DNA from 2 places in the Ammoniphilus soli genome. Region 1 is predicted to be linked to the other one. Evidence: riboswitches for the same ligand, from Rfam matches in the RefSeq annotation. Region 1 holds a riboswitch; the other holds the start of a gene.
What was found. Region 1 has a riboswitch for cyclic di-GMP ahead of ABLT31_RS25800 (hypothetical protein). Riboswitches for the same ligand answer to the same signal wherever they lie in the genome.
Positions count from the first base shown of each region.

Region 2: another riboswitch for cyclic di-GMP. It lies ahead of ABLT31_RS21140 (hypothetical protein); the one in region 1 lies ahead of ABLT31_RS25800 (hypothetical protein).

Region 1 covers NZ_JBEGDL010000018.1:43,662-47,763, forward strand. Annotated here, with positions in the region: gene ABLT31_RS25775 (glycosyltransferase family 2 protein) at 1-80, shown strand, start outside; gene ABLT31_RS25780 (hypothetical protein) at 105-506, shown strand; gene ABLT31_RS25785 (NAD-dependent epimerase/dehydratase family protein) at 633-1,544, shown strand; gene ABLT31_RS25790 (DUF1360 domain-containing protein) at 1,570-1,917, shown strand; gene ABLT31_RS25795 (hypothetical protein) at 2,014-2,160, shown strand; cyclic di-GMP riboswitch class I at 2,387-2,474, shown strand; gene ABLT31_RS25800 (hypothetical protein) at 2,519-2,722, shown strand; gene ABLT31_RS25805 (hypothetical protein) at 2,953-3,402, shown strand; gene cax (calcium/proton exchanger) at 3,535-4,102, opposite strand, start outside.
Region 2 covers NZ_JBEGDL010000012.1:13,827-17,928, reverse strand. Annotated here, with positions in the region: gene ABLT31_RS21160 (hypothetical protein) at 1-400, opposite strand, end outside; gene ABLT31_RS21155 (hypothetical protein) at 467-649, opposite strand; gene ABLT31_RS21150 (hypothetical protein) at 651-1,619, opposite strand; gene ABLT31_RS21145 (helix-turn-helix domain-containing protein) at 1,644-1,985, opposite strand; cyclic di-GMP riboswitch class I at 2,765-2,852, shown strand; cyclic di-GMP riboswitch class I at 2,938-3,028, shown strand; gene ABLT31_RS21140 (hypothetical protein) at 3,041-3,466, shown strand; gene ABLT31_RS21135 (sunset domain-containing protein) at 3,765-4,025, shown strand.

The DNA.
Region 1 (4,102 bases):
CCGTTCATTGGACCGGAAGCAGAATGGGAAATTCAAACATCTCTCCAGGAAACTATCGGATCTTCAGAAATAATAGCTAGGCCAGCGCGGAGAAGAGATTCGAAATGCCTATGCTTACTAATGGTCTTTATCCGATTCTATATAATAGAAAGGATGGTGAAAGGGAGATGAACAAAAACAAGAAAATAGTCAAGAAAATTAAAATAAGGAAAAGCGTTGGGAGCTGCGGGAAGACGCATGCCAAAGCCTGTGAGTTTATCTGTGGCGGATCGCCATCTGATAAGAACTGCAAGAGTTCATGTATTTCCTTCTTATGCCGCAGGGAACTCGCCGGAATAAAGAAAAAAAGTAAGCTTAAGACCCCAAAAGGGAAAAAGTCAAAAGATGTTCGGGTGGAACGGATGGAGAGCCAAAACAGAAAGAAAAAAGACAAGAAAAGCAAAAAGAACAAGAGCATTGGCCAAAGAGTCAAGACGAAATATGTCGGGAGACAAACGTGCATTTAAAAGGAACCCGCATGATGATTATATCCGACTGCCCATTTTCATGGATTGGGGTAGCTGCCCCCCTATATCATGAATAAATTACCATAGATCAGCCAGTGACCTTGAAAAGAAGGTGAATCACAAATCATGAGGATTCTTGTAACAGGAGGGGCCGGGTTTATTGGTTCTCACCTCGTAGACCGTTATGTTACCCTTGGATGCGAGGTCATCGCTGTCGACAACCTTTCCACTGGTGATAGGAAGAATGTTCATCCGAAAGCGCGATTCATCCAAATGGATCTCTCGGATCATCGCTTGGAGGAATTGATCTTGGAGGAAAAGCCGGACCTGATTAATCATCACGCAGCTCAGGTGAATGTACGAACCTCTGTCAACGAACCGATAACCGATCTTGAAATCAATCTCCGGGACACCATTAGACTTCTCGATGCATCAGGGAAAGCGGGGATCAAGAAATTCATTTTTGCTTCTTCCGGAGGGGCAATCTATGGAGCATGTAAGGCTCCCCCAACAGAAACTGCTACTGCAAATCCGATCTCCCCATACGGAATCAACAAATGGGCTGCAGAGCGCTATGTTGCTTTTTTTGCTCAGTCGCATGGGTTTGACTGGACCATTTTGAGGTATGCCAACGTTTATGGCCCCCGCCAAGTTCCTCATAGCGAGTCAGGGGTGATCGCCATTTTCATTGACCGATTGCTCAAAGGAGTGGCGCCGACGATCTATGGCAACGGGGAGCAGATTCGGGATTATATCCATGTGCATGATGTGGTGGAGGCGAATATGAGGTTTAGCCGGCTGAATCAATCGGTCAATGAAGTATTCAATGTAGGTACAGGAAGAGGGACTTCCTTGAACGAATTGGTTTCCACAATTAACCAATCCCTGTCTCAACCGATTGCAGCGGTGTACACTCATCCCAAATTCGGAGACTTAGACTGGAGTATTCTTTGCATCGAAAAAATTAAAAAGTGGGGTTGGGCTCCGAGAATCGATTTGGAAGATGGGCTTAAAGATCTTTTATCCATGGGAGGGTAAATGTTGATTACAAGGGGGATTGTATGTGGTTGAATTAATGGATATTACCTGGCTTCACTTAGCCATCTTGATTCTGGCCTCTTTCCGCTTAACTCATTTGGTTGTTTACGATGAGATCACTTCATTTATCAGAGCTCCTTTTATGTCTGAATCTTACGAGTTGGATGATAATGGCGAGATGATACGCAAGGTGGAGATTAAGGGTTCAGGCCTTCGGTACTGGATCGGGAGCTTATTAAGCTGCCATTGGTGTGTAGGCATCTGGTCTTCCTTGGCGCTGGTCCTGTTGTATTGGTTTCTGCCTCTAAGTTTTGTCGCCATAATCATTCTTGCCGTCTCCGGCGGTGCGGCAATCCTTTCATCAAGAGTTTAGTGAGGGTAATCGGATAAAGCCGGCATGCGGGCATGCCCTATTACTGCGAATCAGGACAATCTGCTGGAGCATATAGTAAGGCAGAGGTGAAGCGCCATGATTCAAAAGAGTAAAGAGCCAGTGATCAGAAATGTTCGCATGGAATTTTCTGGCGAGTGCAAATCGAAGGAAGAATTCCATGATTTCCTTGCTAAATTGATCCTAAAAAATGAGCAGCATAAATCAAAAAACCTCACGAAGTAAGAGGTTTTTATTTTCGTCCAATAATTCAATAGTGATTGGTATTCAACTATTGGGCGATTGGACCGGCAAGTGGAATACCTTTAATGGCACTGATTGTGGTAAGCATAGCAAAGTGTTCATTTTTGGTAAAATTGCATTTACTCTTTAATCGTGACGTAATATACTAAAAATAGATAAAAAAGCCTACCCAAAAAATGGGTTGCAGTAAAGCGAATCTATAATGAAATGATGAAAATGGCAAAATCACTGAAAGGTGATGACGCAAAGCTAAAGGGGCTAAGTTGGTTAAACCGATAAGTCAGCCAGTTGCCGAATATGGAAAGCAAAGGCCCCCTTTATATTCGAATGGAGGGTAATCTTGAGTATACTGACCGAAAAACAGGTGACGCGTATAATTGAATTAATGCGAATGGACTCCAACAATTTTAACCAGATGGTTAGTATGGAGTTTCGTCATCAGTTGATTAATGATTATGGGTTAACCCATAAAGAAATTGATATGATGGAGCACATTTTGTGCGAAGCGTATAGAAATATTACTGAATTGCTTTGCGAACATTGAGTTGAAAAATGTCAACGGCAAGGGTGACCGGGAACAATCCAGTGTGCTAGCCCATGGTTCCTCTGTTCTCGGAATATTTTAATATTTAATGATAAGGGAGGCGTTACTATCAGATGCCTTCTTTATTTTTGCTCAAATATTAAATATTTATTTCCAAATGGGGAAGGATTTTCCACATACTCCTGTTGAATAGTAGTATGTTAGAAAAATATAGCAGATAGGAGAAAAAAATGGGGGAAAGTAGATTTTATATTGTTACAACTGGGGGGCAGTCTGTTAAAGATAATGGAACTATTATTTTACATTTACTGAATCCTTTAAAATCAAAAAAATCATTGCAAATAGGATCTGTTAAGTCAAAGGGTTCTTGTGATTACTGCCTTGAAGTCCAAGAAGATTGTGCAATTTTAGCAAAGGGAGTTTTATTGGAAAAGTTTAACTTCAAAAATTTTTCATATGATTATTCGAGTCTTGTATCCGCTCAAATGATCATTCATGATGCAAATCCTATAATAGGAGGGCATGTAATGGATACATTTTTATCCCATAATGGAATCGCTGGAAAAGATTATAAGGGGACTTACGTAATAATGCCTGGACAGTCCATTTCCTTTTACATCACCAATCTGACTGGAGCGGAACAGAGCTTTACGATTAGTGTTGGTTGGATGGAGAAATAAAGGTGCCTTTGTGATTGTTTTCTTGCATCGGGTTTCTCGAAATGATCAAGTCCTGATCTCATCTTTCTGATTGTGTTAGCAAATAAACGCCCGACCTCTAATAATAGAGGATCGGGCGTTTTTATCTATTTCCTATACAAAATAAAATCCAAACCCTAGAATGATATAGACCGCTAGCAGGAGGATTCCTTCAAACCAATTCGTGGCGCCGTCCCGTGATATGGACTTCGCAATAAACGCGCTAACCCCTATAGCCACAAGCTCATATTGGCTGAAGATAATGTCCATCGGATTTCCGAACAGGTAACTGATAAATACGAGGACAGGAGCAACAAACAAAGCGATTTGCAAGCTGCTTCCTACTGCGATTTCCACTGAAGTTCCGATTTTATTTTTCATCGCCATGAAGATAGCTGCACTATGCTCGGCTGCATTTCCAACAATGGCGACCACGAATATCCCCAAAAAGGCTTGGGACAAGTGGAGGCTTTCTGCCACACCATGGAGGGAATGGACGAGCCATTCAGAAGTGACAGCGACAAAAATGGTAGAGATCAGCATGATGAGAATCGCGGCTCTGTTACTCCAAACCGGGGTTTCTTCTTCATGCCCCGCCTCACCCGGATCTGTTAATTCTTTTTTGTGGGTCACCATCGAAAAGGTTAACCATAAAAGATAGCATCCGATTAATGCACCCGCC
Region 2 (4,102 bases), on a different contig from region 1:
AAAGCTGGAAGAGGGCTGGATCATGAACTCTTAACAGGACTTGACCTATCCTTGTCATCATGATCAAGGCCAGCTTTTTCTCGACCACCATGAAAAGGTCGGTATGGAAGGATAGATCGGTGAGAATTTCTTCAGTTTGCGCATTTACAAGGATTGCAATTGGACCCGTATGGGCGAGGTGAAAGGGAGCGGAAATGAGTTCGCCTAACTCGTTATGATATGTAAAGGTGCCAGCGTGAAAATAGCACATGGTCTCTCCCATCTGTTCGATATGTGGCCAAGTTGAACGAGGGGAATGAGGTTTCAAGAGTTCAAGAGCTAATAGATTCATGAGAAAATATCTCCAAGGGTCATTTTTCGATAGTCCTTCGGTATGCTCGTTCATTTCTATTTGGTTCATTTGTCTTTACCTCCTAGAGAGATGGTTTGGATTCGTTGTACTGTCTGAATTTATAACTGCGTTACATCATTTGGACAGCACGAGGAAAACTTGTTGCTTGGCGCGAGCCAAGTTTTCTAGGAAGCATTCATGATGATAGGATTGGAGGCCTGATTCTGGTGTAGAATACAGTCCCCCATTGAGGAATGAAGCGACCGTAAGAGAACAGGAGACGCACATCTGTCTACCATATTGTTTCAGTCTAATCATGCTAAAGTTCCCCCAATGCTTTTTTCAGATCATAGAGTTGGGCTTCTTGCTCAGGTGTTAGCTTACCGGGATCTTTCGGAGGGCAATGGATCTGTCTCCAGACATAGATAGGGACATCGGGAGGACAAGGCGGAATACCGTCTGGGTCTTCATAGGGATGTGGTGCTGGAGGAGGAGAAAGAGGAGTGTTCCACTCGTTCTGGAGAGCTTTATGAAGATAAGCGGCAAATCGTTCTTTGTCTCGGGAATATCTTATGCATGTCCGGATCTTATTCAAGTATCCTTGGTCCGTGTAGCGGGGGTGATCTTTCCACTTCATGTATATCGTTTCTATGCTTTCCTTACGGAGGAGAAGTTCGGGATTCGATTGAATGGCTTGATAGAGGATCGGTGGAAGGGAGAAGATCGGTAGATCGGTTGGTTGCTTAGGCAAGGTCGTGATGGGTGAGCGTGAATCAGGCTGAACATCGTTATCCGGTGGTTGTGGCTTGTCTAAAATGGGGGCGTTAATCTGTTTGCCATTAGGAGGATCGACTTCCCGTTCAGGAGCGACCGTATCCTCTTCAATAGGGAGAGACTGTGGTGAGCTAGAGGTACAAGGAACAAAGTCATGGTCGTAGTCTCGGAGTGCGGTCAGTGGCAGGAGTGCTTTTTCCGGACAGTTTTCGGGGTAGAGGTAAACGGTAACGAGACATTGGTTCGTTCCGGGTGTTTTTCTTAAATCGATCAATCCATAGTTCCATAATGGCCGGAGAATCTGATTGTAAAATGTAGAGTTACCGACTTTAAGTCGCTTCGTTAGTTGAGTCAGGGAAAAGGGTAGAACGGTGGGGGCTGTCGAGTGGAGCTGATCTTTCCAGCTGTGGAAGTTTAGCCAAGCTAAGAAGGCTTTTTCGCCTAACTTGGGGAGCCAATCGGACAGGGTAAACGGATAAAGGGGAAGATAGGGGAAAGTAGAAAGCGTGGACATAAGGTAACCTCCTGAAAGTGGGTGTTAGGGGAGTGGATCTTCTTGGACAAGCTTCTTGAGCGTTTGGATGATCTGGCGACGCTGTTCCTCATCTTTGGCTTGGGCTGCATAAAAGTACAATTGCTCGAGAAAGTCTTCGTGATTGAGAGGCAAAGGTATCCAAAAGTCGGGAAGAAGAAGCTGAGGCGCTGTATGTAGGGGGTGAGAGAACTTAATTAGGGTCTTCAGAGATAAAGTTCCTTGCTGTTCAATTTTTTGGACATATTGAAGACTGTTGTTCAAGCTTTTTGCGAGTTCTAGCTGCGTATACCCTCGTCTTTTTCTTAATCTGCCAATATTCTCGCCAATCATTCGACGCTCGTCCATATGAATCACTCTCCCCATTTCACTTTAGAAAAAAGATGCAGAATTGAAAACCAACCAAATGGTAGTATTCTGTGTGAAGGGATTCACAATGATAGAGTGAGGTTCCTACAGGAGCCGTCCCCGATTGGGAGAAGAGATGATCTGATCATCAAGATCTTTTAATCTATCTATTATTTAAGTCTTTTAAATATATATTTATATAAATAGACTCTCCTGAAGGAGAGATTAGCTGTTTATAGATTCCCATAGGAGGAGAATAGAGATAAGAGAAAGGGTCCCCAGTGAGGAAAGTTGGGGTCATTCCTTATTGGGGAGAATCGGGAGGTAACCAGTCCTTCTCCTGAGACAGGAGAGAAAGTGCCTTATTGTGTTAGGGCGTTTCGTTAAGAGAAGTAGTAGATGGGCAAAATCCGCTCTCCTAGGTGGGGAGTGATATCCATTGAGTGCCTGTCACCACCCGGATTTTGTCGAGAAACGGAACGATCCCAGAACGGGAGAACGTGCTAAGTAAGGGGACCGTTCACAAAGAATAGTCCTTCTAGTTGGGAGATGTATTCCGTTTTAAGAGTAGCCTTTAATATAAGAGAAACTCTCCTAAACGAGGAGGAACTTCGGGGGAAAGAAACAAGGGTAACTATGAAAAGACTCTACGCACTATTACTATTAAAATTAAGTCTTAATGACTACCCATAAGAATAAAAGATAGGACGAATGGGATATGTTCTTATAGGCTTAGGTATTGGTAATATCTTCTATAGAATTCGACAAAAATATAAATCGTACGACAAAGGCAAAATCATTGAAAGATGATGACGCAAAGCTAGAGGGGCTAACCCAGCCACACTGATATGCCAGCCAGCTGCCGATAAAACGGCCTGTTCGATTTATTTTTCAAAATAATATAAGGAGGGCCGTTAGTGATTTGATCGAACTCATTGATTTTTCTTACTCAAATCGATAAAGGCAAACCTATGGAAACTTAGGGACGCAAAACTAAAAGGGGCTAAATCCAGAATATCAGGATAAGCCAGCCAGTTACCGAAAGGAGAACCTATATGAGGTTTACTAAATTAATTATGATTTCAGCGCTAGCAGCAGCGATCTCGTTTAGTGGATTATCTGGAGAAGTGTATGCTAAAAATGAGACTACCAATAAACAGCAACAAAAAGTTGTGACTGAAAATGATATAAGAACAAAATACTTTCCCTTGTTTAAACAGCTAGAAAGTGAAGCGAAATCAAGTCTAAACAAATTAGTTTCAGATGCATTATCAGGAAAAGGTAGTTTTTCAGAGATAATAGCTAAAGGAAGACAGCTTCGGGAAGATATAACTTTAAAGTTTAACCAGTTGTTGGAAGAGATGGAGAATGAACTCGTAGCTGCTGGTTTAAACACGGATTTAGTGTCCGAAGCTGAAGAAGAGTTTAGTAATCAAAGCCTTATTCAGAAAGAGAAAATTAGAAAGAAATTTGATCAGTGAGATAGAAAATTAATTCTCGATTATTAGCCGTCCGAAAGGACGGCTTTCTTTGTTGATTCTGACTCTGTACTATGTTTTCTTGAAGTTGAAAGAATAAGCAGCAATTGGAAAGCAAACATAGAAGATGAAGGGATACATTGAAAATAATTAGAATAGGATTATTAATTACGTTCACATAAAAAGGTTACTTTGAATTGATAATATATGTATTAGGTAATGGTAATATAGTATAATTTTACTAGAAATTTATACTCACTCAAGGGAAAAGGTTTAAATATAGTAGAAAGGAACTAGCTATATGAAAAGAAAAATCATTATTTCTGTACTTTCTTCAATATTTGTATTATCAGCCATAGGAGTAGCAAGCGCCAATCATGGCGTAATTAACGATCATTCATACAGTTATTGTAACGGAGGAGTTAAAGGTAATATAAGCAATAAAGGAGAAAGGATATACCACGTTCCTGGTGGTCAGTTTTACAATAAAACAAAAGCGGAGTATTGCTTTAAAACGACTGAACAAGCACGTAAAGCTGGATTTAGGGCTTCAAAGAAGTAGGATAAGATTTAGATTGTGAATGTCCGCCTCTGGGGATACCCCCCCTCAGGTTAAGTAACTTGAAAGAAGTTGAGACT